Regions from separate parts of the Nostoc sphaeroides genome, predicted to be linked through region 2. Evidence: predicted binding sites of a transcription regulator. Region 2 holds the regulator's gene; each other region holds the start of a gene.
The links. Region 2 encodes HrcA, which represses chaperone genes, less so after heat shock. Its sites were predicted from a motif close to TTAGCACTCNNGANTCNNGAGTGCTAA; they were not measured.
Positions count from the first base shown of each region.

Region 1: a site for HrcA is predicted at 5,453-5,479, ahead of groL (chaperonin GroEL). Genes of this name have one in related genera too.
Region 3: a site for HrcA is predicted at 4,038-4,064, ahead of groES (co-chaperone GroES). Genes of this name have one in related genera too.

Region 1 covers NZ_CP031941.1:3,547,970-3,558,568, forward strand. Annotated here, with positions in the region: gene D1367_RS15550 (hypothetical protein) at 1-8, opposite strand, end outside; gene D1367_RS15555 (hypothetical protein) at 136-519, shown strand; RNA gene rnpB (RNase P RNA component class A) at 798-1,229, opposite strand; gene D1367_RS15565 (hypothetical protein) at 1,281-1,976, opposite strand; gene corA (magnesium/cobalt transporter CorA) at 2,041-3,183, opposite strand; gene groL (chaperonin GroEL) at 3,744-5,420, opposite strand; gene D1367_RS15580 (MraY family glycosyltransferase) at 5,579-6,661, shown strand; gene D1367_RS32245 (DUF4351 domain-containing protein) at 6,724-6,969, opposite strand; partial or broken gene D1367_RS32250 (Rpn family recombination-promoting nuclease/putative transposase) at 7,024-7,602, opposite strand; gene D1367_RS15595 (hypothetical protein) at 8,154-8,309, shown strand; gene D1367_RS30885 (hypothetical protein) at 8,328-8,474, shown strand; gene petL (cytochrome b6-f complex subunit PetL) at 8,795-8,890, shown strand; gene bioB (biotin synthase BioB) at 8,969-9,976, opposite strand; gene D1367_RS15615 (hypothetical protein) at 10,542-10,599, shown strand, end outside.
Region 2 covers NZ_CP031941.1:1,420,001-1,430,599, reverse strand. Annotated here, with positions in the region: gene D1367_RS06650 (DUF2252 family protein) at 1-23, opposite strand, end outside; gene D1367_RS06645 (RibD family protein) at 197-877, shown strand; gene psbA (photosystem II q(b) protein) at 1,236-2,318, opposite strand; gene D1367_RS06635 (DUF2834 domain-containing protein) at 2,845-3,522, opposite strand; gene hrcA (heat-inducible transcriptional repressor HrcA) at 3,596-4,705, opposite strand; gene D1367_RS06625 (rhodanese-like domain-containing protein) at 5,140-5,472, opposite strand; gene D1367_RS06620 (DUF3352 domain-containing protein) at 5,629-7,290, shown strand; gene D1367_RS06615 (Hsp70 family protein) at 7,593-9,812, shown strand; gene D1367_RS06610 (hypothetical protein) at 9,809-10,174, shown strand; gene D1367_RS06605 (tetratricopeptide repeat protein) at 10,286-10,599, shown strand, end outside.
Region 3 covers NZ_CP031941.1:5,185,203-5,195,801, forward strand. Annotated here, with positions in the region: gene D1367_RS23050 (transposase family protein) at 1-826, shown strand, start outside; partial or broken gene D1367_RS23055 (Rpn family recombination-promoting nuclease/putative transposase) at 967-1,582, opposite strand; gene D1367_RS23060 (NIL domain-containing protein) at 1,890-2,198, shown strand; gene D1367_RS23065 (response regulator transcription factor) at 2,276-2,953, opposite strand; gene D1367_RS32370 (hypothetical protein) at 3,438-3,743, opposite strand; gene groES (co-chaperone GroES) at 4,086-4,397, shown strand; gene groL (chaperonin GroEL) at 4,501-6,138, shown strand; gene D1367_RS32375 (hypothetical protein) at 6,269-6,916, shown strand; gene D1367_RS23090 (urease accessory protein UreD) at 6,933-7,772, shown strand; gene ureA (urease subunit gamma) at 7,815-8,117, shown strand; gene D1367_RS23100 (urease subunit beta) at 8,139-8,444, shown strand; gene ureC (urease subunit alpha) at 8,508-10,223, shown strand; gene D1367_RS31165 (hypothetical protein) at 10,515-10,599, opposite strand, start outside.

The sequences.
Region 1 (10,599 bases), 2.1 Mb from region 2:
TTAGACATTGTATAGAAATACAAATAAATTTATTCTCCACATGTATATCAGTGGATAATGTTAAATCGATGGGCATTTTAGCCTGAGAAACTTGTTGCCCACCGATTCCCACTTTTACAGAGGTAACTCTATTTTATGTTCACGCGCACAGAATTAGAAGTTAAAAGCTTGAGAGCGTTACGCGATTTATGTCTGATACAGTACGGCATCCAAGCAATAGGAAACCCTGCTGATAAAGCATCATACATTAACGCACTCCTGACCTTCCCTGTTATAGCTTGCAAGCAAGTGTCAGAAAATAAAGGATTGAAGTCTCCTATCTTCTCTCAAGTAGAAGCGCTAGAAGCGACACTAGAAGCGATGGGAACACCGACACCAGAGCAGTCAGCATTGCTCAAGGTGACGATGGAGGGGAGAAAACTAGAGTACCCAGCACGGTACAGCCAAGAGAAACTGTTTGGACTGTATCGGGTTAAATGGCATTTGGATACAGCATTAGAGATATTGGGAATGCTTTAGGGACTTCCAAGTAAAAAAATATTCCATTGCTATTGTTCACTGTTGACCGTTGACGGTTCACGAGTTTTCAGTCAACAGTCAACAGTCAACAGTCAACGACTTTAATGTGGAATAATTTATTTTTTGGAGTTCCCTTAGATAAATTAGCGATGTCTACGACGAGCTTCTCTACGAGACGCTACGCGTAGCTTGCTTCCCCGCAGGGGTACGCTTACGCACAAAACCCGTACAAAAAATAATAGAGTACAAACCGTGAAAGGTTCATACTCAATTAAAGGGGAGAGAGCAGGACATAAGCCGGGTTCTGTTCTCTTGCGAGGGCAGTTATCTATCTGGGACGCTTGTTACCAAACGCCTCTAGCGGCTCTCATTGAGCGGAACTGGTAAAAGACCAACCGTAGTTCCTATCGCCTTGCTCCCAACCGGGGTTTACCGAGCCAGCACCTCTCGATACTGCTGGTGCGCTCTTACCGCACCTTTGCACCCTTACCAAATTTAGTTAGGAGTTATGAGTGATGAGTTAAGAGTTAATGATTCCTAACTCCTAACTCCTAACTTCTAACTCCTAACTGTTTTGGCGGTATCTTTCTGTGGCACTATCCTCACGATCGCTCGCACTGGACGTTATCCAGCAAGTTTGGTCTTTCGGGAGTCCGGACTTTCCTCAAACCAGTAACTATGACTGATCTGCAACCGCCTGCGCCTACTCTCTCCTTAGATCCAGTGTAATCTTTGGAAGTCCCTAATATGTTGACACAGCATTACTTTTTTTTATTCCAAGGTAAAGCGTAAGTCCAAGGCAGTTTCCTGACTGTGAAAGGACAATTGATAATGCTAATGGGAGGAAAATCACGACCTGGGGCTAAACCTAAACGCACCTCAGATATCCGTAGCACTAGTTGCAGGGAAAAGTCTAACTCCTTTCTTCTGTTAATAAAGTCGTTGTACAATTTTTTTTGCCCTTTTTGCAGCCCGTTGATATCAATTAGGGGTTTTTTGGCTGAATAGGTTCCAGCTACTTGATCGCGCTCGAAAACATCTTCTGCTGTCACCGTTTCCGAAAGTGTTTTCTTGGGAGCAATTAGGCTAGGACTTTGGGGTACTGCTAAGTCGCGGGTTAAGTCTGGTGATTTCCGAATTACGCGGCGTGATTGCTTGCTATGTTCAACTACTAAAGAACTGTTGTCCCAGTCAACGTATACAGCAATATTTTCAGATTTATTTTCAATGCTAATTCCTAAATCTTTCAAATCGTCAATTGGGTATGAGGATTTGAGTTTAAAGGAAATCCCGATTTTATCATCAAGATTGTTTTCTTTGAGTTGCTCGTCAACGATTCCTTTTTTAAACTCAAACTTAATTTGATCATCGATGGATTCAACCATGCGGTTAAACACATAAGAAACACCGATAATATAAATCGTTAAAACTACTAAATTCTGGTCGCTACTCCTCATAACTCAGAATCTCAACTCCCAGTGTTAATGAATGTATATTTTGCTCATCGTTCATCTGCAATTTTTAATTGCGCTTGATTACTACAGAATTTTGCAGCCAGCCTCGTCGCCAAAAAAAGAATAACAAACCAAATGCGATCGCTAACATTACTGCCCAGCAAAGTGGATAGCCCCAATACCAATTCAACTCTGGCATATTATATGGCGATTTTTCAGTATTGAAATTCATACCATATATTCCGGCAACAAAAGTCAGTGGAATAAAAATTGTTGAAACTACCGTTAGTACCTTCATGATTTCATTCATTTTATTACTTACTGCCGAAAGGTACACATCCATTAATCCAGATGCTAGTTCTCGATAAGTTTCCACCATATCCATCACTTGTACCGTATGGTCATAACAATCTCGCAGGTAGATTCGCACTTCTTCACTAATCAAATCGGGAGCATCTCGAATTAAGGAATTAATTGCATCTCGCTGGGGCCAGATAGCACGACGTAGTTGCAGTAATTCTCGCCTAATTTGATAAATATTTTGTAGTGTTTGCGGAGTAGGTTTAACTATTACTTCCTCTTCTAACTCTTCGATTCGCTCACCATAAAGCTCCAGCACCGGGAAAAAGCCATCAATAATTGCATCTAACAGAGCATAAGCTAAATAATCTGCTCCCTGTTTACGGATAGTACCTTTGTTTTTTTCAATCCGCGATCGCACTTCTTCAAAACAATCATGTTCTGGTTCCTCTTGGACTGTCAGCAAATAATTTTTACCTAATATCAAACTCACTTGCTCACTGTAAAAGCCACATGTTCTTTCCTTTGGTACTACCATGCGGGCAATGAATAGCAATTGGTCTTCATAATCCTCTGTTTTAGGACGCTCCGGCACATTGACTATATCTTCTAAAACTAAAGGATGTAACTCAAAAACGTTACCCAATCTTTGTAATATGTCTTGACAGCCTAAACCTTGTACGTCTACCCAAGAAACGGATTCCATCTCCAGATATGGAACACACTCCTCTGGAGTTGCTATTTGTTCGTGGATGAAATTGGTTTGGTTATAGTCAATCAAAAAAATTATCGGTGGTGGAGCATCTGCATCAATAAAAATGGTTCCAGGTACAGTCCCAGGTTGGTGATAGAACTCATCTTCATATACTTTGGTGATTATTTTGGGAAGGCGACGCAGTTTTCGGATCATGTAATATTACCTAATAGTTATTAGTCATTTGTCATTAGTCATTAGTAAAAATAATTAACTAGTGACTAATAACCGATTACACATAATTTTACAAAAATTAATACAAAGACGGTAATTTCTAGATTAAGCAATTATTTAGGTTGCTAATTTGGTGATCAACATTTTGTTAATAGTCAGTTATAAGGGCACAGCAATGCTCATTGGTGTCAACTTAAGCAAAAACTCTTTTAAAACCTCGTTTCCAGCAAGAGGCTGGAAATGCTACTCCTAGCGGCTCTGCCGCCAGCAAGAGAGGCGGGAGCCTCAAGGACGGGCATTCCCAGTCGCAGACTGGGAACGAGGCAAACATTTTGTTAATAGTCAGTTGTAAGGGCACAGCATTGCTGTGCCCCTACGATACGTATGGTTTAAATAGATGAAAACTGCTGTAAGTTTATTTAGGTTCGTGAGTTACCAGCAATACAGATAACATATTGTTTCTGAATCAGCAATGCTATAAAAAAACAGTTTGCCTTGGCAAGACAAACTGCTGAAAAAATATTTATCTGGGTGAGCAGAAGTTAGAACATACCGCCCATGCCGCCCATGCCGCCCATACCGCCCATGCCGCCCATACCGCCCATACCGCCCATATCAGGGGCAGCAGCAGCAGATTTCTTCTCCGGCTTTTCAACAACGATCGCTTCGGTGGTTAAGACCAAACCAGCAATGGAACCAGCGTTTTGCAAAGCTGAACGCACGACTTTGGCAGGGTCAATAATACCAGCAGCAATCAAGTCTTCAAATTCGCCAGTAGCGGCGTTGTAGCCAATATTAAAGTCGCTATCCCGAACTTTCGAGACGATTACAGAACCTTCAGCACCGGCGTTGTCTGCTATTTGGCGCAAGGGAGCTTCTAGCGCTTTTTCGACAATATCAGCCCCAATTCTTTCTTCGTCATTTTGTAGGGTCTTTTTAATCTCTTGTACCTTCTTAGCTAAGTGAATTAGGGTTGTCCCACCACCAGGAACGATACCTTCTTCCACAGCAGCTTTAGTAGCATTCAGCGCGTCTTCAATCCGCAGTTTACGGTCTTTGAGTTCGGTTTCGGTTGCCGCACCCACTTTAATCACTGCCACACCGCCAGCGAGCTTGGCGATGCGTTCTTGCAGTTTTTCTTGATCATATTCAGAATCGGTTTCTTCCAACTGTCTGCGAATTTGACCAATCCGCTTTTGTACCTCTGGCTTGGTGACACTACCAGCGACAATGGTGGTGCTTTCTTTGTCAATGGTGATTTTGCGGGCAGTTCCCAGTGCTTCTAGAGCAGCAGTATCCAAACTTAAGCCGATTTCTTCAGAAATCAACTGTCCATCGGTGAGAATAGCAATATCTTCTAACAAAGCTTTGCGGCGATCGCCAAACCCAGGTGCTTTAATTGCAGCTACAGCCAGTACACCCCGCGCTTTGTTCACTACCAAAGTTGCCAAAGCATCACCTTCAACATCTTCAGCAATAATCAGCAAGGGCTGACCAGAACGGGCGACTTTTTCCAAAATCGGCACTAAATCTTGGATGCTGCTGATTTTTTTGTCAGTAACCAAGATGCGGGCGTTTTCAAATTCGACTATTTGTCGTTCGTTGTTGGTGACAAAATAGGGTGAAATGTAACCCCTGTCAATCTGCATCCCCTCAACTACTTCTAGTTCAGTTGTGAGAGATTTAGATTCTTCAACGGTAATTACACCATCTTTGGTGACTTTTTCCATTGCTTGGGCTAACATTTGGCCAACTTCTTCATCGTTACCAGCAGAAACAGTGGCAACTTGAGCGATCGCACTTCCTTCTACTGGCTTGGCTATCTTGGCAATTTCTAGTACCAATGCCTCAATAGTTTTGTCGATCCCCCGTCTCAAGCTAACAGGGTTACTACCCGCCGCGACGTTCTTCAAACCTTCCCGAATTAAGGCTTGTGCTAAAACTGTGGCGGTGGTTGTACCATCCCCAGCGACATCTTTAGTTTTTGAGGCCACTTCTTGGATGAGTCTTGCACCAGTATTTTCCAAAGGATCTTCTAATTCAATTTCCTTGGCAACAGTGATACCATCGTTGACAATTTGAGGTGCGCCAAATTTTTTCTCTAAAAGGACATTGCGACCTTTGGGCCCCAAGGTGATTTTTACGGCATCGGCAAGGGCGTTAACACCCCTTTCTAGAGCTCGCCGCGATTCCTCGTCAAATGCAATAATTTTCGCCATGTTTTATTTCTCTAGCGCTTCCATTAGACAATTTAGCACTCACAGCGCCAGAGTGCTAATCTCCCAAGCGGCTCAAGTTACAAATGGAAATAAAAAAAATTGATTAATATACAGGTGATGCTCATATTACATACAGGCAGTAATGCTTGAATTGGGAGATGAATCTAGACAACTCCCTTAAGTCCCTTGGTATTGCCGACCCTAGCGGCACCGGCTGGTTGGCGGTAGTATTTACGTTTCTCTTGGCTTGCCTTGTAACGTGGCGTTTAATTCCGACAGTACGCAAATTCGCCTTGCGGGTAGGTTGGGCTGACCAACCCAACGCCCGGCGGCTTAACCGAGAACCTTTACCCAATGCAGGGGGGCTGGCTATCTACGCGGGTGTGATTGCCGCACTGATATTAGCTAGCCTTTTGCGACCGATCGAACTCCAAAACGTATTGGCTCAAGTGCTAACTATTCTGTTGGGGGGTTCGATATTAGTCCTTGTGGGCTTTATCGACGATCAGTTCGGCTTACCGCCCTCTGTTCGTTTGTGGGCGCAAATTCTCACGGCACTTTTACTGGTAGCTAATGGCATCAGTATTCATGTCATGTTTGGTACTCCCATAGACTCGCTCTTGTCTATGTCGTTAACAGTACTTTGGGTAGTAGGGATTACCAACGCCATCAACTTGATGGATGGTATGGATGGTTTAGCGGGAGGAATCAGCTTTATTACCGCCATGAGTTTGTTGGGCGTTGCAGCCCAGTTTAACAATCGTGCAGCAGCAATCTTGGTATTAGCAGCTTTGGCAGGTGCTGCACTGGGCTTTTTACGTCACAACTTTCACCCCTCGCGAATCATTATGGGTGATGCCGGAGCATACTTTTTTGGCTATGTATTGGCGGCAACTAGTATTTTAGGTAGGCTGCAACAAAACACAGTTTATGCGTTAATTCCCACGGTTTTATTTCTGTTATTGCCAGTACTAGATACGACTCAAGTATTTGTGCGACGGCTATTAGCAGGAAATAACCCTCTTAGTACTCCTGGTAAAGACCACTTGCACCACCGCTTACTTGCTTGGGGACTCTCCCAGCGCCATGCTGCCTTTACGCTTTGGTCAATTACCTTAATTTTCAACTTGCTGGCGATGAGAATACAAGGCATGAGTTTGGCTGTGATGCTTACTACCGCCAGTAGCATTATCATTCTTTTGGGCTTTACTATCTGGCAAAGGATACGTCAACAGCCCTAATTATTTGTAGGGTGGGCATTGCAATGCTAGCCCTACTATGGTTTATTCAGTTCACCAAAAATTCAAGCTTGAGTTAAATTGTCTTGCAACCAAGCAACTAAATCTCCTTCTGTGGAAAAATCTAACAGTGCTTCGGCTAGATTTTCAAGCTGTTTAATAGATAACTGACTGATGCGGTCTTGCAATTGCTGACTCAAATTACCAAGGCGTCGTCGTAACTGACGCATGACTACCTCTAGAGTTGTTTCCTGCTTAAGTTCCTCATAAAGTCTAGTCGTTTTGATATCAAAATCACCGAGTCCAAACATTTTTATCAACTCCTGACGACTGATACGCGGTAGTTTGTAAACTACAATTGTTTCTATTAAATCTAACACTTTTTTTTGAAGTGCTTTGTCGCTCACTTGTGAACGTGTCTTTGTAATCAAACTTTTGACTAATATGGGAGTTTGTTTTTTATTTACAACTACTAATTTGATGATACCAACTCCCAAGGAATGTTCAGTTACTTCTGGAAGCTCGTTTAAATATAGCCTCGTTACCAATTGGCTTTCGAGTAAGACTCGATAAAGTTGTACTTGGGTTGGTTCAAGGCTGCGACGAGGGAATATAACTACTGATCGCCAATCTGTAGTAGGTGCGTAAAGTCATAAATACAGAAATATTTCTGAAAATAAACGAGCGTAAAATTCGTTGTCTTTTTGAAATTGAACCTCCACAAAATAAATCGGCTGACTACTAGTATCAGCAATAGGAAGAAAGACTCCATCAATGCGAAATGCTGTTTGCTTTAATTCTACTGAAGCGAAATTATATGCATTTGCTTCTGATGCTTGCAGATTGATTAATTCAAAGAAAGCACTGGGAAAAGTTTGAAATAAACGATAAAAAATGGAGTCTGTTTTCATCCTAGTACAGCATGGCGGAAATAAACCCACCATTACAAACCCTGAAAAAATCAACCTTTGCAGTCTTTGAAAATGGTAGGCGTATTTACGCCGACTTGTACTAGTTATGAGTGGGATTACCGTCTTTGGAATGTGCAGTCAACTAGCAAAACTCAAGATGGGTTTTATAGCTATCGCCTGTGAGGGTTACAAATCCTAATTTTACATTCAGTCCGCGCAGGCGGACTTCGTTGGAATCTCCTTTGGAATCTCGTTTCCAGCCTCTGGGCTGGAAATGTGGCTCCTGGCGGCTCTGCCGCCAACAAGGGAGGCGGAGCCTCTAGGACGGCATTCCCAGTCGGAGACTGGGAACGAGACAACGAGACAAACGAGACAATATTTTTTTACTCCACCCTAACCCTCCTTTCAAGGGTAGGTGTTTAAGAAAGTCGCCAAATGTAAGGTATGATAGCGAACTGAGGTTTGTGGGTAGAAACCACTCTCTTCATGGGGAGCGATCGTTAACTTTACTCTGAGGTTTTCTTTGGATGCAAGTGGTCAAGAATGAGCCATTAAATGAGTGGACGAGAACAGTGATCAAAAAAATGCCGCATCTGACCAAATCTCAAGCAGTTGTATTAGCAATGTGGAGTTTTGGCATTGTGATGACCCAATCATGTGGTTTAACGACGGTTTCTGTATTTTTAGCGACATTATTGGGCAAAAAAGAGAACACTGTACGTCAGCAACTTAGAGAATAACGAGCTGAACGACATTGGTTGGCGTTAGCGATCGCAATTTTATGGCAGGTAAGTGTTGGCGGTGTCGTTGATGCCAAGGAGCATATCAGTGGTGTCGATGAGTTACCCCCCAATCATATTGCCAGACGCAATTTTCTTACACAGAAAAAAAAACCGAAGGTTTGAGTTGTTTTCGACGTGGCTATTTAGTGATTAAAGCCGCATTCCTCAATCATTTGACGTTACCACAGGCTGGTTTTTTTCCTGAACCTTGGCCAAGCTTCATTCCACAACTCAATGTTTCCCAAATCACCCTCTCTAGTGCCTAATTTTTAAACACCTACCCTTGAAAGGGAGTGGGGAGTGGGGAGATGAGGGAGCAGAGGGAGCAGGGGGAGCAGGGGAAGAAATTGACTAATGCTCAATGACAAATGACAAATGACAAATGACCAATGACCAATGACTAATGATTCAATAGATTTAGGAACTATTGTGGAGAAAAATAAATGTTTGCGATTGCAGCTTACATCGGCTTTTTAGCTTTGTTCTTTGGTTTGGCTGTCGGTCTGCTGTTTGGTCTGCGGACTGCCAAGATAATTTAGTCAAGACTCTTGTGGGGCGGGCATCTTGCCTGCCCTCAACTAAGGGACGGGCGAGACGCCCATCCCACAAGAAGATATTTATCCCACAACAGCCGGACTTGCTACTTTCTCTTGTCTTTGGGAAGGCGATCGCATTCCCAAACCAAGTAAATTCAGCATTTCTCGATCGCTATCATAATCTGGACAGGGAGTTGTCACTGTCAACATTTTGTTGTCGTCGCTAGAAAAGATAGAATTGGCTCCTGCCATAAAGCAGAAAGCTTGTTCAACTTGAGAAAGTCTCGCCCTACCTGCACTCAGACGCACATCAGAAGCGGGCATTAAAATCCTGGCTGTGGCAATCATCCGCACAATATCCCAAATAGGGACATCAGGCTGATTTTCTAAGGGTGTGCCCGGTACTTGTGAAAGAATATTAATGGGCACAGACTCTGGATGCGGATGTAAGTTTGCCAGAGTTTGTAACATCCCAACCCGATCATCGACAGTTTCGCCCAAACCCAGGATACCACCGGAACAGACAGTAATATTTGTCTGACGGACATTCTCAATTGTGTTCAAGCGATCGCTATATGTCCTCGTGGTAATAATTGTGCTGTAATATTCCTGCGAGGTATCTAAGTTATGGTTGTAGGCGTAAAGTCCCGCTTCTGACAATTTTCTGGCTTGATTTGCCGTCAACATACCTAGAGTGCAGCACACTTCTAAACCCATTGCGGTGACATCCTTGACCATTTCCAGGACTTCCTCAAATTGTGAGTTATCCCGCACTTCGCGCCAAGCTGCACCCATGCAAATGCGACTAACACCAGTTTCTTTCGCTTTCTGGGCGATGTTAACTACCGTTTCCTTTTCTAGAAGTGCTTCCGGCTTTACCTCTGTTTTATAGCGGGAAGATTGGGCACAGTAACTGCAATCTTCTGGGCAACCTCCCGTTTTAATAGATATAAGCTTACAAACTTGTATTTTTGTTGGGTCATGATATTGGCGATGCACGCTAGCAGCTTGATAAATAAGCTCTAGCAATGGCGTATTGTATATCGCCCGAATCTCTAAATCCTGCCAATCGTAGCGTATTCCCACCACATCACTATCCTTCTTTTAGACTGGGTTAAATCTTGAGCTGTCTTTTGGTTGAATTTACTGCGGTACAGCGTTTGGGCAAAGCGATTTTATCGAAGTTATGCCGCTTACTGTGCTTTCTCACCCATTGGCTCTCAATCCTTCCGCTCTAGATATTAGACATCAGCTTATCAAGATTTTGCTTGAATGGCAGATTACCAGTAAAAATACTCATTCTATGAATTAGAAGTAAAACCAAAGCGTAGCGTTTTTGGCAAAATCAGGTAGATATAGCGTAGCTAACATAAAGGGCAAACTAAACCGTATAGTTTAAAATTTACCATCTTGAAAGAAATTTTGAAACAACAAAAGAGATAGTGAAAACGACTACCATCTTCTCCACTATTCTTTATTTGATCAAACTTATTCTCAATTATAAGAATGATGAGTAATTACAAATTTTGGCGTGAATTTATTTAGAACACCTATTTGCGGGGTAGACATAGCCTAGGCTGTTGACTTTGTGGGTTTTTGAGCGATATTTCTCATACAATAACTATGTCGCCTTTTCTAGAGGAGTTAAAAGCTAATGGAATTCAAAAGTCCAACCAGCAGATTAGCCCGTTTATTTCGTGTAGGTCGAGATA
Region 2 (10,599 bases):
ATTGCAGATATCCGTTTGGGCATGATAGTCGCTTAGGTTTAAAAAAATTGACTCTTGTGTAGAGACAATTATTCAACAAAAATTCTTTTACCACCTTGAGGTATAGCTTAGAAAGTAAATTAAAGCACAATGCAACAACTATTTATGGCAAAGAATTCAAAAAGGTAAAATTATAAAGAACCGTCAGAATGTAATCATGTCAGCTATTCAAACAACTGTGGTTCTTGCGATGACGGCCGATGGAAAAATTAGCGCCGTAGATCCTAAAGCGCCTCGTGATTCCGATCCAGTTGATCAAGCACACCTAGAGTATCAAGGCTCCCTTGCCGATTTAATCCTGGTAGGAGCAGGGACGATTCGGGCTGAGGGGGGAACCTTTACAATTAGCAATCCCGAACTGTTGGCAGCACGCGAAGTTCGGGGTCAGTCTCCCCAGCCCATTACCTGCGTTGTCTCAGGTTCCCTTGACCTATCGCTGGACTTGCATTTTTTAAGCCAGGACATTGAGCGATGGATATTTACAACACGGACTGGTTTAGAGCGCAATTCTGATGTGACAAGCTTGCAAAAGCTGGCTGAATTAATCGATTTGGGAGAGACAGATATAGACTGGGATCGGGCCTACAGCTTGATGGCAGAGCGGGGTATTCACAAAGTCGTTGTTTTGGGAGGCGGCTCTTTAACAGCTGCTCTAGTAAAGGCAGGGCGAATTGACGATTGGTGGTTGACAATTTGGCCAGTCATTTATGGAGGAAAGGATGCCCCTACCCCAGTGGAGGGAGAGGGTTTTCTTCCCCAAGCTGCTCCTCATCTCCAACTCGTCGAAACTCGTCAGGTTGGAAGTCAGTTGTTTTTAAACTACCGCATACTCAACTAAGAATGCCCTGCCAGAATTAAGCGCTGTTAGGGGCTGACAAATAAAAAAATATCCAACTATTTATTGTGGGGTGGGCGCTCGTGTCGCCCACCCCACAAGATTGGATAATTTATTTCTTGGAAGTCCCTTATCATTTAATACGCTTGGGTTAAGCATTTTTTTGTTCTCTCTGTTCCCTCTGCGGTACCCTGCGGGAAGCCAGCCGTTCGCGTAGCGTCTTGTAGAGAAGCGTCTACGTTAAAAAATTTGACTTTGATAAAGAGTTTTAGCCTTAACCCAAGCGTATTGCCTTATCATTGATACTAAAAAGCGCCCTCCCTTTTGGGAGAGCGCTTTTTGATTTAGTTAGAGCTTAGAATTAACCGTTGATAGCAGGAGCGGTAAGAGCTACAGGAGCAACATCACCAGCAGCCAAATCTAAGGGGAAGTTATGAGCATTGCGCTCGTGCATTACTTCCATACCCAGGTTAGCCCGGTTGATTACATCAGCCCAAGTGCTGATGACGCGACCGCTTGAATCAATGATTGATTGGTTGAAGTTGAAACCGTTCAAGTTGAACGCCATTGTGCTTACACCCAAGGCGGTGAACCAGATGCCGATTACAGGCCATGCTGCTAAGAAGAAGTGCAGTGAACGGCTGTTGTTGAATGAAGCGTATTGGAAGATTAGACGACCGAAGTAGCCGTGGGCTGCAACTATGTTGTAGGTTTCCTCTTCTTGACCGAATTTGTAACCGTAGTTTTGAGATTCGGTTTCAGTGGTTTCACGAACCAAAGAAGATGTAACCAATGAACCGTGCATCGCAGAGAACAAGCTTCCGCCGAATACACCTGCTACACCTAATTGGTGGAAGGGGTGCATCAAGATGTTGTGTTCTGCTTGGAACACGATCATGAAGTTGAAGGTTCCGCTTATTCCCAAGGGCATACCATCAGAGAATGATCCTTGTCCGATGGGGTATACGAGGAATACTGCACTTGCTGCTGCTACTGGAGCAGAATATGCGATCGCAATCCAAGGACGCATACCTAAGCGGTAGGATAGTTCCCATTCACGACCTAAGTAGCAGAATACGCCAATCAGGAAGTGGAATATTACCAATTGGTAAGGGCCACCGTTGTACAACCACTCATCAAGGGATGCTGCTTCCCAAATTGGGTAGAAGTGCAAGCCGATTGCGTTGGAGGAAGGTACTACTGCACCGGAGATGATGTTATTTCCGTAAATTAAGGAACCTGCAACAGGTTCACGGATGCCATCGATGTCTACTGGAGGTGCGGCGATGAAGGCGATTACGAAGCAAGCGGTAGCGGCTAAGAGGGTGGGGATCATTACTACGCCGAACCAACCGATGTAAATCCGGTTGTTGGTGCTGGTGATCCACTCGCAAAACCGATCCCATACGTTGGCGCTTTCGCGACGTTGTAAGGTTGTTGTCATTGTTTTATAAATGCGATTATTTGTGAATGAATTAGGTAGGTTTGACTACCTGTTACACATCTTAAAGAATTTATTGCGTTTTGTAAAGTACTTTGAGAAAAAATTTTCTCTTGGGATTTACGCACCCAAAGTGGAAAATCCCTAACTCACTGAAAAAAGGGAGGCTCTGCTAATACCATTTCACTTTAATAATGATACAAATACCCTGGTAGGGGCATGGCAATGCCCACTGGTGTCAACTTAAGCAAAAACTCTTTTAAAACCTCGTTTCCAGCCTCTTGCTGGAAATGCACATCATTGGGCTGCTGCCGCAAGTCTTGAGGCGGAGCCTCTAGGACGGCATTCCCAGTCGGAGACTGGGAACGAGATAATCTCTAAAAGCTGATTATAGACTGGCTTTCACCTTAAGTTGACACCAATGGGCATTGCGCCTTGCCCCTACGAGAAATCTATATGTATCAGGATTTTCGTGAATTGGTATAAATCCCCGACTGAAACTGTCTTTAATTACGAATTACAAATTGCTTTAATTTACAGCTGGCTGCTGACTGGGTATTGCCTCTACACCCACTTCTGGTAGAGGTGGACGCACACACAAATAAATCAATGGCCCGAATAGCGGTATCAACGCTATTAACCGGAATATCTGTGGATTTTTCCAAACGCGACGCGCCATATCATCCTCTAGCAAAGCTGGAAATAATAGAGAAAGTAGACAGAAATCTAAACTCATCACATTGATGAAGCGGTTAGTTTGCCACTGTTGCACAAAATTGCTCCAATCTCCTCCTCTTAAACCGTAGGCAATTAGAAGAATCGTGGCTACAGTTAACACAACCCCAGTCACACGAGAATCTAGCAGCTTCAGCAAGGCATTCTTTTCACCAACAAACTTATTATTTGGTTCTCTAAGGGCTAAATAGGGTAACAAAGCAAATGCCCCGACTCCAAAAGAGGCAGTAGCAAATAGCCAAGCAGGTATTTTTTGTCCTCTACCATCAATAAATACTACTGCGCTGTAGATGAGAGGCCAGATGCCCATGAGGTTGAATAGTGCTGTGATTAACGGGTTAACGCCTTGCCACTGGCCAGTAGAAAGGGTTTTAATTAACTCGAATGTACCAGGTTGCTCAGGAGGAGCTAGGAAAAAGGCATAGATAGTGAATCCCAGCCACAGCAGGCCAAAGGCAATTTTTCTAACCATGAAAGAGTTAAAAGGTATTAATTATTGATTTTGCCACTATAAATTAGGCTGATCTACCTGCTATGGTATTGTTCTAGGGATTGAAATAACTGAAAGCTTCGGAGAGGTAATCAGCAGCAGATGCTACTACTGCGATCGCACTTTCATAATCTAGACGCGTTGGCCCCAAAACTCCCACACTTCCTACTGGTATTGAACCTCGGCGATAGGTAGAAGAAATCAAGGTGCAGGTGCGTATCGGTTCTAGAAGATTTTCTGCGCCAATGCGAACCGTTACTTTTGACTTACCCACATCCTCAAGCTCTGGTTCCTCAAATATTAATCGCCATAGTTGGTCTTGTTCTTCTTCCAGCAGATGGATAATTGTTTGTACCTGCTGTAACTGGGAAAATTCTGGCTGGCGCAAAACTTCTGACACACCCCGAACCATAATTTGGGTTGCAGTCGGCGCATGAGTACGACGAGTCAATTCGGCTACTGAATTTTTCAAGAATTCCCCGTAGCGTTGGAATTCCTGATCTAGTTCGCTCCAGTTGAGGTTGGCTAATTCTAACAGACTTCGCCCCCGTAAGTGGGTATTCAAAAAGTTAGAAACAATTTGTAACTCGCGATCGATTACCTCTGAATCCCGTTGTGTTTCCTCTGGTATTGGTGACAAATCCATCAACTTGGAATGTGTCTCATAACTATCGGTAACAACAATTAACATGATCCGCCCCGCTTCGATTTGCACTAGTTGCAGATGTCGCAATAGTGCTGTGGTAGTTTGCGGCATAGTAATCAAGCTAATGCAACCACTTAAGGTTGCTAAAATTTGTGCGGCTCCTTGCAGTAGGGTTTCTAAACTCCAATCTTCCCACTGGAGGCGCTTTTGTAGTGCTACCTCTACTTCTCGTCCTAAACTTTCCGTTCGCGCAGCGTCTCGCAGAGACGGTGTAATTAGCTGGTCAACATAAATGCGATATCCTGAATCTGAAGGGACACGTCCAGCAGAGGCGTGTGGTTGGTAGAGTAAGCCGGATTTTTCTAAAACGCCCATCACATTACGAATTGTGGCTGAACTTACACCCAGGTTGTACTCATCGACCAAAGCTTTTGAACCAACAGGCTCTGCTGTAGCAATGTAGTGACGTACCGTTGCCCAAAGTATATGCTGTTGTCGATTTGTTAACTGGACTTCCATAGGGTATGTAATGCTTGGCGGCAAATTTTAATCAAAGTCTGGAAAAATTTCTGGATTTGATTGAAAACTAAGAATATTAATAATTTATTAAGATAACAAATTATACAATTATATTGCGATCGCTAATCTTAAGGTTCATCTAGACCATTCTTTTAATGGATCTTTGGAGCAAAAGCTGAGAGTTTGAATTTACAACATCTTTTTATAGCTTATTTTTGCATAATTCTACACTTATAAAAGTATTATTGTATACGTATTTTTGCGGCGATCGCAGCTAAGATTGGGGTCGAAAAATTTCGTAAATATCTAGCCAGTGGAGAAAGTTATAAGCTTTCCTGGCAAGCCCCTAAGTTTATTTACTGCTATTTTTAGCATAGCAAAAGCTAGATGGAAGTTATTTATTCTTCCATCTAAGTAATGCACCTAGACACAAGTTAGTACTGGGGAATTGAATGGTCTACTAAGACGGAATAAGCATCAATACCACCCGAAATATTTTGCACATTTGTAAAACCTTGAGCAATTAACCACTGGCACATCTGGGCAGAGCGGATACCGTGGTGGCATAGTACAAGGGTTTCAGCTTGGGGATTGAAGAGGCTAGGGACTTGATCTCCCCATTCGGCAAATTGGCTTAAGGGTAGGTTGACAAAGCCCTCAATGCTAGCAATTTCCAATTCTTGTGGTTCGCGTACATCTACTAGCTGAATACTTACATCACCAGAAGAAAGACGTTGTGCCAGTTCTTGTACACTAATCTGGTTCATGGGTTAACTAAAAGAATTCCCTATAAACAGTCCTAATCCTATTTATGGTGACAGAAAATCTCTGCCTTTGCATGAGTATCCATTCTCAAGAAGGCTGATAAATCCTGGTAAGCTTTCTGCTTAAATGGCTGTAAACCGTCTTTTTAAAGGTTAAATGTGAATAGACAACGCTCATTTATTGGTTTTATCGTAGCAGGTGCGATCGCACTGCTAGTAATTGCGATCGCTAGTTTTTACTGGTTTTTCGCCAAAAGTCCGGCTAACCTCATCGCTTCTACCTCTCAGCCTAATGCAGCCATATTCGTGTCGAAACTGTCCCCTGTAATGGTTTCATTGCTGACGAATCCTGATCGGTTGCAGGCGTTGGAGGGTGAAGGAGAACTATCTAAACTCAAAACCAGTTTATTCGCCAAAAGTGGCATAGATTACAAAGAAGACGTTCAACCCTGGTTAGGGGACGAAATTACCTTAGCTATCACCACCTTAGATATTGATCGCGATCTAGAAAACGGACAGCAGCCAGGGTATCTATTGGCACTAGCAACCAAGCAACCCCAGAAAAGCCGTGAGTTTGTTGAGTTGTTATTTTCCAAACGGGCGTTAGGTGGGGCAAACTTAGCTGTTGAACAATACAAAGGTGTAAAGCTAATTTCTGACAATTCTCAACCAGAGCAGGATTTGCTTGCTGGTGCGGTTGTCGGTGAAGGCTTTGTGTTGTTTGCCAACGATCCGAAAGTGTTGCGAGATGCCATCAATAATGTCCAAGCGCCCGATCTGAATTTGACTAGCTCCCCCGAATACCAAAAAGCAACAAAACAACTTCCCAAAGGGGGTTTAGCTGTAGCTTTCTTGAATCTTCCCATCGTGGCAAAATGGCAAGGTTTAGAATTGCCAGAACAAACCTACGACAGCGAAATTATTTCTCTGGCGTTGAATCCTAAAGGTTTGCTAGCAGAAACCAGCTTTTTAACTTCATCGGAAATTGTTTCTCCATCTGCACCACTATCTAAACCTGTAGGAGCATTGCAATATGTTCCAGCGTCGGCAGGTTTGGCAATTTCTGGCTCAAATTTAAGTAATTTGGGTAACAGTGATTTAGCTAAACTCTGGAGACAAGCCACAGCTACTATATATGGTTCTGAGGAAGATGTAGTTTCTCGGTTAGCAAAACCTTTGGTGGATGTTCAAAAAAGCTGGGGTATAAACTTACCAGAGGATATTTTTAGCTGGGTACAAGGAGAATATGCGATCGCATTGTTACCTGGGAAAGAGCAAACAACCCCTCATTGGATTTTTGCGGTGGAAAAATCCGAGAGTGTGGAAAAAGGTGTTGCTCGATTAGATGCGATCGCTTCATCAAATGGACTCAGTATTAATTCCCTAACTCTGTCCAAGCAAAAAATCTCTGCTTGGACAGAGTTAACTACGGCTACAAAAAAAAGCGATGTTAAAGAGGGAACATCTTTCAAGATTGAAACAAAAGTACGAGGATTGCATACAACTTTAGGAAATTACGAAATTTTCACCTCTGACTTAGAAACGATGGATGAAATTCTCACAACTAAGGATAATTCTTTAATTGACAATCCCAATTTCAAAGATAGTATTGCTGCGATTCACCAACCAAATCAAGGCTATATATATCTTGACTGGACAAAAAGCCAGAATTTGTTAGAGCGTCAAGTACCGATTCTCAAACTAGTGGAAGTTTTAGGGAAACCGTTTTTTGATAATCTGCGATCGCTCACAGTTAGCAGTTATGGAACTGATACGCGATCGCTCAAAGGTGGCGTTTTCTTCAAACTCAATAATTCGTGAGATTTTCATGGAGATAGGACTTAAATCGAACCACAGAGCCGCAGAGGGCACGGAGAAATGAGAGTTTGAGAGGTATTTTGCGTAAGTCCTGAGAGAGTCAAAGTGCAGAAAGTTAAAAATTATTTTGCCTTCTGCATTTTATTATCCCGTGATATTTACGTAGATTTTCTGTAGCATTTGCTATTTGTATTTGTAATCTTTGGATAGGTACTGGCTGCTGCCTTAGAAATTTAGGTTCGATGTGGCAGTGAGTCTCAAATACATCAGAAATAATTTACACAATACCCAGGTAGCGATCGGTAATGGGCAAAGCAATTGGCATTGATTTAGGGACGACTAATTCTGTCGCCGCTTTTAAGTTAGCAGAAGTGGAAGTGGTGACAGCTAACGATAACACTCCCCCAGATAGGAAACTGACGCGATCGGTTGTTGCTTGTGAGCAAAATAAATTTTTGGTAGGAGATCCAGCTTATAACCAACTCAGGGCTAATCCTGAAAACGTGGTTGTTTCCATCAAGCGCCTAATAGGTAGAGGTTTTGGCGATCCAGCCGTACAAAAACAAAAGTCGGAATTTGGTTACAAAATTGCTGAACCGAGTCAAGGAACAGACAACGGTATTGCAGTGTGGCTAGGAGGTAAAGAATATCAGCCAGAGGATATTTCTGCTGAAATTCTCAAAAAAGTTGTGCAAAATGCCCAAGCTTATCGCCAAGGAATTGGTAAAACAGGCGAAGTCATAGATCAAGCAGTAATTACCATTCCTGCTTACTTCAACGATAAACAACGCCATTCTACCCGCACAGCTGCACTCAAAGCTGGAATCACTCCCTTAGAACTGCTACCGGAACCCACAGCCGCGGCCATATCTTACGGCTTTTCTCCAACTGGGGAAGATTTTAAAACGATTTTAGTCTTTGATTTTGGTGGTGGTACTTTTGATGCTTCGGTGATTCAAGCAGCAGGAACTTCATTTATTGAATTGGGAAAAGCTGGAGATTTATGGCTGGGAGGCGATGACATTGATTCTCGGATTATCAAATTTGTTAAACAGCAATTTGCCCAGCAAGAAAGAATTACTGATATTGATGGCTTGATTGCCAAAATGCCCCACTATCAACGGGTGCGATTTAATGCCGATTTGAAGTTAGCAGTAGAACGCGCCAAAGTTGAACTAAGCACTGCTACAGTATCTTGCATTGCTCCTGCGACTCAATTATTAGATGAACTGGGTATTGCTATTCCCATTGAAGTAGAAATCACCCGCAAGCAATTTGAGGAACTAATTTCTGATTTGGTAGAGCGATCGATTCAAATTTGCCGCCAAGCAGTAAAAGATGCTGAATATCACTTAGAGATGGTAGATGTAGTGTTATTAGTTGGCGGTTCTTGCCAGATTCCTGTAGTCCAACGCAAAGTCAGAGAAGCTTTTGGAGCAGATAAAGTAGTGGTACATCCCCGTCCGATGTATGCGGTGGCGGAGGGTGCAGCAATTGTCGCGGCTGGATTAACAGAGAAAGTCACAACAGTCTCTCGTGATTATTTTATCAAGCTGGTGGATGGCAAAGAGAAAGTAATTCAGAGGGGTGATATCTTACCACTGACCGAATCCCACACTTTTACTTTTAAAACTGCTGCTGATGGACAACGGTTGATTCACTTTCAATTTTTCAGCCCCGATCAAGTAAGGCAAGATTTGGATGGAATATATGAAGATGACAGTATTGGGGATATTTGGTTGGGTTTAAATCAATCCTATCCACGCGGGACGGAAGTCTTAGTCAAGTTGGAGTTAGATGAAAAACATAGTGGGCTAAAAATGACTGCCACATTAAAAAGTGACCCTTCAGAGAGAGTGAGTTGCACCTTTTCGCGGGGACGTTCAGACGAGAAAATATATAAAGAATTAGAGGAAACGATCGCAGAACTCAATAACCAAAACCTAACTCCTCTCGGTGTGGAAGAAGCGCTGAAGTTAGCATTACCAGTGGTGGAGTCAACCAACAAAATTATCGATCCGGATACGGGAGAAGAACGCGGCTATTTACGCGATGACGCTATTGCAAACTTGAAAAAATTTCAGGTATCCATGTCTAAGGAACGCCTAGAAGCAGAGTGTCTTGTCAATGAATGCGATCGCGTAGTTAAACTTTGCGGCTCGATAATTCCCCAAGCACAGCAGGAACGATTGCAAAAGCTGAGTCAAGAATTGCAAGATGCCATCAACACCAATAACCTCTCTAAGATGGAGTCTAAGAGTGAAGATGCAAGACGAGAACTTGACAATCTACCTAATGAAGTCCATATCATTGAAGCTTCTCTTTTAGCAATCCGTCAAGCCCACGCGGTTGCACCGACTCAAGCAAATGCCATGTCTGACAAACTTTCTCGGATGCTTGCAGCTATGAAAAGTGATGAGCAACAAGAAGCCAATCGCTTGTGGAGTGAATTGCAACCAGATATCCAACGTTGGCTAAATCAGGAGTTACCCAGCAACAGCATTGTCACAGGACTAATGCGATGAAGATTAAGCTGAACTGTCCTGTGTGTGATTACCAAGAAATTGAAGGTGACACTTGTCCTAACTGTGATACCGATCTTTCTGTAATTCGGATGCTCAAAGAATTACCGCAGGTGCAAAACCCTCTGCGACAATTAAAAATTACCAAATGGCAACTAGGAGTTGCTTTACTGCTGCTCATTATCGGGATTGGGTTGGGTGTAATAGGCAGTTTTATCTTCCTGCAACCACAGTTACCACCTGTCTCTTCTCCCAATCAAGTTAATCATGCCCCTGTGACAGCTAAGGAACCCCCAAAACCAATTACCTATACTGTCAAATCGGGAGATCACATCAGCGCGAATCGCTCAACAATTTTGTGGTGAGGGAACCTCTTGGCAAGTAATGGTTAAAGCTAATCCCCGACTCAAAGGACGGGAGGACTATATAGATGTAGGGGAGGTGTTAAAAATCCCCAACTGCAAGGAGCGCAATTGATGAGCATTCTTGATAGTTTCAACGCTTTAACTAAAACTTTGCTGGGAGTGGGTATTATTGATGCCTGGAAGCAAGCACCACAGACTAAAAAAGCCAGCGAAAAAGCATTACAATTAGCCCAAAAAAAACATCTGCGAGAAGCAGTAATTATTGCAGAAAAAGCTCTCGCTGTCTGGTCTAAAAAACCAGGTTTTTGGGAGCGTTTGATTTGTCAATTGCTACTGGGTAAACTGTTAGACAATCTTACTCAGCAACTAAAGCAGTGGCGCTATCAAGTGGCGCAAGTAGATAAACTAGCTGCTAATGCCAAAAC
Region 3 (10,599 bases), 2.8 Mb from region 2:
CGAGCAATTAAATTATGAAAAACAAGCTTTACGAGAATCAAAAAAAATTAGAATTATTGCTGGTGGTGGAGGTAGAAAACCAAAACTATCTGTTAAGGAACAAATAATTTTAACCTTGGTGTATCTCAGACAAATGACGACATTTCAACTTCTTGGTATCCAGTTTGGAGTGAGTGAATCGACAGCGAATGACACATTTAATTATTGGTTGCCAATACTGAGAGAATTGCTTCCATGCAGTTTACTTGAACAAGTGAAAAAAAACGAGTCTGACTTGATCGTAGTTCAAGAAATACTTACAGAGTATGAATTAATTGTAGACAGCTATGAACAAGTCAGGGAAAGACCTGGAGATAACGAGGAACAAGAAAAATATTTTTCAGGAAAAAAGAGTAATCACACATTTAAAAGCCAAATAATCATCATGCCAGATGGTAGAGACATCGTTGATGTTGTGGCAGGAGAACCAGGTACTAAAAGCGATATAACAATGTTTAGAGAAAATCGTGATAATTTTGACCCAAAACAAAGTTTTAAGGGAGATTTAGGTTATTTAGGAGAAGATTTAATTGATACTCCCATTAAGAAACCAAGAAATAAAGAGTTAACATCTGACCAGAAAAAATCAAACAAGGCATTCTCCTCTAAACGAATATTTGTCGAACATCGAATCCGTTCGGTAAAAATATTTCGAGTTGTTCAAGACAGATTTAGGTTAAATCCAAAAAAGTATGAACAAGTTATTTTGACAATTTGTGGATTAGTCAGATTACGAATTAGAGCGCTAATATTACCATTAGAAATATCCGCTATGTCATTAGGTTAAAATTAACGCACATAACTAGATGTTTTTGCCTGATTATCAACAGGAAATATCTCAAAGCCTTATTCTATCGTACAAACTAGCTAATTTAGGATGATTGCATTTACGGACTATAGCCTAGCCATATAAAGGCTTTGAACGTTTTCGGAGATGTCTACTGATTCGCGCATAATCTCACTCCTTAAAATCTTCCTAATTACATCTTTCTTTAACACCAGACCTGCTAAAATGCCACTAGCAGCAGCTATATTTCTTTGTAGCTGGCGATCGCTAATTGCTTCAACTGCTTTGGCTACTTCAGTTAATACCATTGTAGGATCGTTTGTCTGAACTTAGCACGGCAAAGGGTAATAGACCTGGAATGCTCATAAACCTGTCTGTAGGTTGTTCCCACAGGCGTATTACCTCAAACTGATGGTAAGTGTTGTTTAATCTAAAACTGTTTTCATTGACTAATTGTGAACTTGTCTTTCTCAAATAGATTACTATTTGGCGCATTTCTTTATTAGGAAAGCGGCGATAAACCCTAACCCGATAATCTAGCATCCGAAAGGGGATATCTTCATCAGCGTCGGTTTGAAATTCGGTATGTAGAACTAAATCATCAGATTGCAATAAAATTAATGAATCGGCGCGAATTGGTTCGCTTGATAATTCAGTAGGGCTAAGTTCTGTTAATTTAATCGGTGAACCTAGTAACCAAGTTGCCAAGTCATCTTTGAAGTTTTCGGCAATGAATTTACAGATATTGTCATACATGGCAGCCTTAAAGAAAGAGTATCAGGTATTAATGTAGCAGTTCTTTAATTTCATACACAATAAATTAGGGTTACAACAATTGTTGTAACCCTACAGATTGGCTAGATTTGATTTGCTCGAAAACCGCCATAACAATTAAGCTCATAACTACCAAATTATGAGCAATTCTTCACATCTACTACATACTAGATTAATGGTTTGCCAAGGCAAATACTTTCTTGCTTGCCTGGGTGGGATAAGTAACGCTAGTGTTAAAACAATTGTGCAAAGTAAAACCCTCATCCCAGAAGTCGAGTAGGAAGCTAGAATGGCAATTCCAAATAAACAAGTAAAATCTAATACAGATATTTTAGATAATAGACGCACCCAAAGTCGTATCCAAGTTCGCATTCCTAAAGACTTACATGAGGAACCAGTCATTTCACGACTGGTTTCTCACTATGGCATCACAGTGATTATTGCTGATGCTCAGGTAAGCGCAAACGTGCCACAATATAGCTGCTTCGATCTGGAACTGCGAGGTACTGTTTCTCAGATTGAAAGCGCCCTAACTTACCTGGATGAACTAGATTTAGAAGTTTTGCACCAATCCAGCCCTGAAGAAGATGGGTGGTAAATCTTAGTTAGGAGTTAGGAGTTAGGAGTTAAAAAATTCATAATTTATAACTCCTAACTTTTAACTCTTAACTTTGTTTAAGCCATTTGATTTTCAATCGCCCACCGCGCTAGTTCAGTGCGGTTGTGGAGATTGGTTTTGCCCAACATATTGGACACATGACTTTCAACTGTGCGCTGACTAACATTTAGTTCTTCAGCAATTTCCCGGTTAGCTAAACCCCTAGCGACAAACTGGACTACTTTCAGTTCGGTTGGGGTTAATTGCACATCGAAGGGAACCTGGATACGGGAACCGTTTTCGCCTCCTTTTGCTTGGTGTTCTTTCCAACGGATAGTTTGTTTCAGTGAGGATTCAACTTGCGCTACGAGTTCTTCTGGTTCAAAGGGTTTGACCATATAAACATCAGCACCTTTATTCAGACCCTTAACTCGGTCTGCACTTTGTCCCTTAGCTGAAAGGAAAAGAACCGGAATCCAGCTGGTGCGTTCGTTTTGCCGGACTTGTTCCACAAAAGTATATCCGTCCATTTCCGGCATCATCACGTCGCAGATAATCATGTCTGGAACATCTTGCTCTAAAATTTCCAGAGCTTCACGCCCATTTTCGGCGGTGATGACTTCGTATCCCCGGAATTCTAAGTAATCCTTCACCAGCAAGATGAGGTTAGGGTCATCATCAATCAATAGAAGTCGTTTGTGATCTTTCATGCTGGGCTCTTTCATAGCAGTGGCACTTGTTGCGCTTCGGTCCATCAAAGTCTTGAATATTTATCCTCTATGGTGGGTTATTTCGAGATGTTGTCCTTTTATCCTACTTAACTTGCCTTTGCTGTCTCGAAACCTCAAAAATGCCGAGCACTTTCAAGAGACTAGTAGCTAGATAGCAAAAGTCCAGCAAGGATACGTATAGCAGTAGTATCTATAATGCGCTATTATATATCGCATTGAAAGTGGCGGGCGAAAAAACACTGATTAAATAATAATCCTTCTGACTCACAAGTAAGTATTGGCTTAAAGATGACCCTACCTCAAAACCAACCCGCACTTTCTTAAAGCTTACTGCTGTACCATATCCTTCGGTTATTAAGCCTCTATGAGGTGTTTACAAGAAACTAGGGAAGTTTCTGGCAAAGGATGGTTGAAAAACGCATATTCTTCTACCACCTTATTGCCTATTAAGTGTTCTTGGATGATCCGCTCAATAACTTCCGGGCTTGCTTGGCGATATCAGACACCATCAGTGTAAACCACCATTATGAGTCCAGAACAACAAACACGCAAGCAGTTGGCTTTTAGTTCTATAAACGCAAATGGGATGACTCTGTTGCGGCTCATCAAATTTTAACTCTTTAAGTCGCTTTTTTAAGTATTCCCAGGATTCCAGACTAGCTCGTTTTGAGCAGCAGCTAGCAATTATCTGGTCAGCACAAATAAAAATGTGTCGCTGAATTTTTGCAAGTCCTAAAGTTTCTACACAAATACTCAAAGCTCTATGTTCTAGAGACTTAGCGGCTTCGGGGATTTGATGGCTAGACTGGATCACTGTATTTTTACTTATCGAGCGGCTCCCTGATTACAGTTTTATAACAATTTCCAAGCTTTGGAAATAGAAGGGAATGGGGAATGGGGAATGGGAATAAGAATTCTCCTAACTCCCCACTCCCTACTCCCTACTCCCTACTCCCTACTCCCCACTCCCTACTCTCTTCGTAACTTACAGAACAAAACCCGAAAGGTAGAAACAATTAGGCATTTATACTTAAGTACATCTCTGAGCCTCTAGTTCGGGAACCCGTACTAAAAGAATTCTTGCCATTGGACGCTACTTTTCGGTAGATTAGCACTCAGGAGTTGAGAGTGCTAATCTCTAAAGGAAAGAAATAATATGGCAGCTTTATCTCTAAGCGTTTCTACAGTTAAACCTTTAGGCGATCGCGTTTTCGTAAAAGTGAACGCCTCTGAGGAAAAGACCGCAGGTGGTCTGTATTTGCCCGATACCGCCAAGGAAAAGCCCCAGGTAGGGGAAGTAGTGGCTCTTGGCCCTGGCAAGCGTAATGACGACGGAAACCGTCAGGAATTGGAAATCAAAGTCGGCGATAAGGTGCTGTACTCGAAGTACGCTGGCACTGACATCAAACTCGGCACCGAAGAATATGTACTGCTTTCTGAAAAAGATATTTTAGCAGTCGTTATTTAGTGGTCATTAGTCATTGGTCATTAGTCATTAGCCAATGACAAAGGACAAATGACAAATGACGAAGAACAAAAGATAAATGACAAAGGACAACTAACAAGAAATTATGGCAAAGCGCATTATCTACAACGAAAACGCCCGTCGCGCCTTGGAACGAGGCATTGACATCCTGGCTGAGGCTGTAGCTGTTACCCTTGGCCCCAAAGGTCGTAACGTAGTCCTAGAAAAGAAATTTGGCGCACCACAAATTGTTAATGACGGTGTAACGATCGCCAAAGAAATCGAATTAGAAGACCATATTGAAAACACTGGTGTAGCTCTGATTCGTCAAGCTGCTTCTAAGACCAATGATGCTGCGGGCGATGGCACCACCACTGCTACCGTTTTAGCTCATGCGATCGTCAAAGAAGGCTTGCGGAACGTTGCAGCTGGTGCTAACGCAATTTCCCTGAAGCGCGGTATTGACAAAGCTACTGCCTTCTTGGTAGAAAAAATTGCTGAACACGCCCGTCCAGTGGAAGATTCCAAAGCTATTGCCCAAGTTGGTGCGATCTCGGCTGGTAATGACGAAGAAGTTGGTCAGATGATTGCCCAAGCAATGGACAAGGTGGGCAAGGAAGGCGTAATTTCCCTAGAAGAAGGGAAATCTATGTTCACCGAGTTGGAAATCACTGAAGGGATGCGCTTTGACAAAGGCTACATCTCTCCTTATTTTGCTACTGACCCGGAGCGGATGGAAGCGGTTTTTGATGAGCCTTTCATCCTGCTGACCGATAAAAAAATCGCTTTGGTACAAGACCTTGTACCAGTGTTAGAGCAAGTAGCTCGTGCTGGTCGTCCTTTGGTGATTATCGCCGAAGATATTGAAAAAGAAGCTTTGGCAACCTTGGTAGTAAACCGTTTGCGCGGTGTACTCAACGTGGCTGCTGTTAAGGCTCCTGGCTTTGGCGATCGCCGCAAAGCACTACTAGAAGACATCGCTGTTTTAACTGGTGGTCAACTAGTTACCGAAGATGCTGGTTTGAAGCTAGATAACACCAAGCTGGATAGCCTGGGTAAAGCTCGCCGGATCACCATCACCAAGGACAGCACTACAATTGTTGCCGAAGGTAACGAAGTTGCAGTTAAGGCTCGTGTCGAACAGATTCGTCGTCAAATCGATGAAACCGAATCTTCTTACGACAAAGAGAAATTACAAGAGCGTCTTGCTAAACTCTCTGGTGGTGTTGCTGTAGTGAAAGTTGGTGCAGCAACCGAAACCGAAATGAAAGACAAGAAGTTGCGTCTAGAAGACGCTATCAACGCCACCAAAGCTGCTGTGGAAGAAGGTATTGTTCCTGGCGGTGGTACAACTCTGGCTCACCTTGCTCCTGAATTGGAAGAGTGGGCAAAGAGCAATCTTAAGGACGAAGAGTTGATTGGTGCGTTGATCGTCGTTCGTGCCTTACCTGCACCTCTGAAGCGGATTGCTGAAAACGCCGGTCAGAATGGTGCTGTGATCGCTGAACGCGTCAAAGAGAAAGAATTCAACGTTGGCTACAACGCTGCGACAAACGAATTCGTCGATTTGTTAGCTGCTGGTATTGTTGACCCTGCGAAAGTGACTCGTTCTGCTCTGCAAAACGCTGCTTCCATCGCTGGCATGGTGTTGACAACCGAATGTATTATAGTTGACAAGCCTGAGCCTAAGGATGGCGCTCCTGCTGGCGCTGGTGCTGGCGGCGGCGGCGACTTCGATTACTAATACTTTGTAGTTACATAATTTGTAAAAATAGCTGCTTCCTTTGCGGAGGCGGCTATTTTTTTGTGTCAAGATTCAGGTGTTTCAAACAAGAAAATAACGAAGTGTAACCATTGAGTGTTTATTAAAAGCAATGATTTTTGCTACCTTAGCAAAGGGTGCAACTCAGGAATGGAAGACAGATTCCACTAATCCTGGGCATACTATTACTAATCCGGGACATAGTTACATAGAAGCATTAAAACAATTCGCAATTCGCAATACCTCGACTTCGCTCGGCACAAGTTCGCAATTCGCAATTACGTTTTGTGACGGGGATTTATACCCCGACACTTTCACGCGCTGCTTGATAGAAGCTCTTGACTTAAACCCCCAAAGTTCGTTAAATCGGCACAATCGACTTAAATCTAGAATTGCTCATTTTCCTGCTGTGGTGTGGAATAACCGCGATCAAGAAGATGCGTTAACTACAGAATATAGCCGAATAGTCCGCGAAGCATCTAATAATCATCCAGCAGAATCTCGAATGCAGTCGGTAGAGCCATTGTTAGTAACTCCCCATTTTGTTAACATCCGTGAATATAATTTTACTTATAGACAACAGTTAGATTTAACTGGACTTATTGGACGAGCAATGAGTGTTTCTTACCTTCCGCGTGAAGGCTCGGCATACGAACAGCTTATTGATAATTTTCAAGAATTATATCAGCGCTTTCGTGATGAAAGTGGTTTTGTCTATATGGTCTATCGCACTAGCGTACACCTTGGCGAAGTAATTTAAAAATAACAATTTCTAAATGACCTGCAATTCACAAACAGCAGAAGGTTGGCATGGAAAACTTAATTTAGTCTATGCCGATCGCCAGGGTAAAACCCAATTAATTTACAATCATCAACAAGCGCCCCTGAAGGTACAACGCCCATTTTACCCAGAAGGAGAAAAAGTTTGTCATAGCGTCATTTTACACACGGCTGGGGGAATGGTGGGAGGCGATCGCCTATCCTCTAACATCCACCTCCAACCCCAAGCCCAAACCTTAATCACCACGGCTGCTGCAAGCAAAATATACCGCAGCAATGGCTTACAAGCTAGACAAACCATCCAGATGCAGGTTGACGCTGCTGCTTGTTTAGAATGGCTACCGCAAGAGACAATTTTATTTAACGACGCGATTTATCGGCAAGATTTACGGGTAGAATTAGCAACCGGGGGCAGTTGGTTAGGCTGGGAAATTACCCGATTTGGTCGCAGTGCTAGAGGAGAAAAATTCTTACAGGGAGAATGGCGATCGCACACGGAAATTTGGCAGCAAGGTGTTCCTTTGTGGATTGATCGGCAATGGTTACGGGGTAGCGAAAAAACTTTTCACAGTCCTCATGGCTTGGCTGGAAAACCAATCGTAGGTAGTCTAGTTTGGGTTGGTGGTACAGTTTCAGGAGAAATTGTCGAAAAAACGCGAAATTTATGGCATGGGGAAGGAGATGCGGGTGTTAGCCGATTACAACATGGATTATTGTGCCGATATCGCGGTGCTTCTACATCTGAGGTGAGAAACTGGTTTATTAATGTTTGGCAGTTGCTGCGAGTTTCTTTTTTGAATCGTGGTAATTGTATACCAAGAGTGTGGCAGGTTTGAACGAACCGCCAAGACGCCAAGAACGCCAAGAGGAAGATAAGAATGCAACTTACGCCGCAGGAAAAAGATAAGCTATTAATTTTTACTGCTGCTTTATTAGCAGAAAGACGGAAAGGAAGGGGTTTAAAACTGAATTATCCCGAAGCGATCGCTTATATTTCTGCTGCGATTTTAGAAGGTGCTAGGGATGGGCAAACTGTAGCTGAATTAATGAGTTATGGTACAACTCTATTGACGCGAGATGATGTCATGGAAGGTATATCTGAAATGGTGCATGATGTGCAGGTAGAAGCAACTTTTCCTGATGGCACAAAGTTAGTGACAGTACATAATCCAATTCGTTAAGTTTGGAACTTTAAATTTATTATGATTCCTGGGGAAATTATCACACCAGAAGGTGAAATTGAACTAAATGTTGGTCGTCCAACTATAAAATTGCAAGTGTCAAATACAGGCGATCGCCCCATACAAGTAGGTTCTCACTATCACTTTTATGAAGTTAACACCGCCTTAAAGTTTGACAAAGAACAAGCGCGAGGAATGCGCCTGGATATCCCAGCCGGAACCGCAGTTCGCTTTGAACCAGGCGACGAAAAAGAAATAACTCTAATCCCTCTCGTTGGTACTCGCCAAGTCTACGGTTTCAACAGCAAAATTAACGGAAACCTCTAAAAACTCTCCGCGTACCTCTGCGCTTCCCTCCGCGTCCCTTTGCGTTAAAAAAAAGGATTTTATATGCCCTACAGAATGGATCGCCGCGCCTACGCCGAAACCTATGGCCCCACAATAGGCGATCGCATCCGACTTGCAGACACAGAATTATTTATTGAAGTTGAACAAGATTTCACTACCTACGGCGATGAAGTAAAATTCGGCGGCGGTAAAGTCATCCGCGATGGAATGGGACAATCCCCAATTTCTAACACCGATGGTGCTGTAGATTTAGTAATTACTAATGCCTTAATTCTCGATTGGTGGGGTATTGTCAAAGCAGATATCGGCATTAAAGATGGCAAGATTTTCAAAATTGGTAAAGCCGGAAATCCTTATATTCAAAATAATGTAGATATTATTATTGGCCCCGGAACTGAAGCCTTAGCAGGGGAAGGAATGATTCTCACTGCTGGCGGTATTGATGCCCATATTCATTTTATTTGTCCCCAACAGATTGAAGTTGCGATCGCTTCCGGGATTACCACTATGATCGGTGGCGGTACTGGCCCAGCTACAGGTACAAATGCCACTACCTGCACCCCCGGCCCTTGGAATATTTACCGAATGCTGCAAGCTGCTGATGCTTTTCCCGTCAACTTAGGATTTTTGGGCAAAGGTAACGCCAGTCAACCCCAAGGACTTGTAGAACAAGTAGCCGCCGGTGCAATGGGGTTAAAACTACATGAAGACTGGGGAACTACACCCGCAGCAATTGATACCTGCCTCAGCGTTGCCGATGAATATGATGTGCAAGTAGCGATTCATACTGATACCCTGAATGAAGCCGGATTTGTCGAAGATACGATCGCCGCTTTCAAGAATCGTACCATCCACACCTACCACACTGAAGGCGCAGGCGGTGGACACGCACCAGATATTATCAAAGTTTGCAGCCAAGCTAATGTTCTGCCATCTTCCACCAATCCCACACGTCCTTACACCCTCAACACCTTAGACGAACACCTGGATATGTTGATGGTATGCCATCACCTCGACCCAGCGATCGCCGAAGATGTCGCTTTTGCCGAATCTCGCATCCGCCGAGAAACCATTGCTGCCGAAGACATTTTGCACGACTTAGGCGCATTTAGCATGATTTCTTCTGATTCCCAGGCAATGGGAAGGGTAGGGGAAGTGATAATTCGTACCTGGCAGACATCTCATAAAATGAAGGTGCAACGGGGAACTCTTAACCCACAAGGTACTGAGCAAAAAGCAGACAATTTTCGGGCGAAAAGATATGTTGCTAAGTATACAATTAACCCTGCGATCGCTCACGGAATTGCTCAATATGTGGGTTCGGTGGAAGAGGGAAAATTGGCAGATTTGTGCTTGTGGCGATCGGCATTTTTTGGCGTGAAGCCAGAAATAGTTATTAAAGGCGGAATGATTGCATGGGCGCAAATGGGCGATGCTAACGCCAGTATTCCCACACCGCAACCCGTTTATATGCGATCGATGTTTGGTAGTTTTGCAGGGGCGCGTCATGCCACATCATTAACTTTTGTTTCCCAAGCAGCTTTAGAGAAAGAAATTCCCAGCCAGCTAGGTTTACAAAAGTCAGCAGTTGCAGTTTCTGGGACACGTCAATTGAGTAAGCGGGATATGAAGCTCAATGATGCACTACCGCACATTGAAGTAGATCCAGAAACATACCAAGTTAGGGCTAATGGTGAGTTGCTGATTTGTGAACCCGCGACAGTTTTACCAATGGCACAGAGGTACTTTTTGTTTTAATTCATGACCGAGCAACTTACTGATTACGATAGTCCTTGGAAAGAAGTCAAAATAATTCGTAATTCGTAATTATCTCACAACTAAAGTCACTTGCTTCAAAATAATGGCTCTTGAGTACTTAGTATGCTAAATTAATCTGCTAAAAAGATGAAAACATTGCTGCACAACAAAAACAGGCATTGTTTTTAACATTTTAGTCCCAAGGTGTAGGGGCACGGCAGTGCCGTGCTACGAGTGTACGTCACGCTTGCCGGGAAACGCTATATTGGCTAATTTAACAGAAATTAACACTCAGTCAGTGCAAATTGTGTAATGTGAGCGATCGCTTGTTCTGTGGTGAGGTGCGATCGCTATTCCTTCCACGGCAGAATCCCAG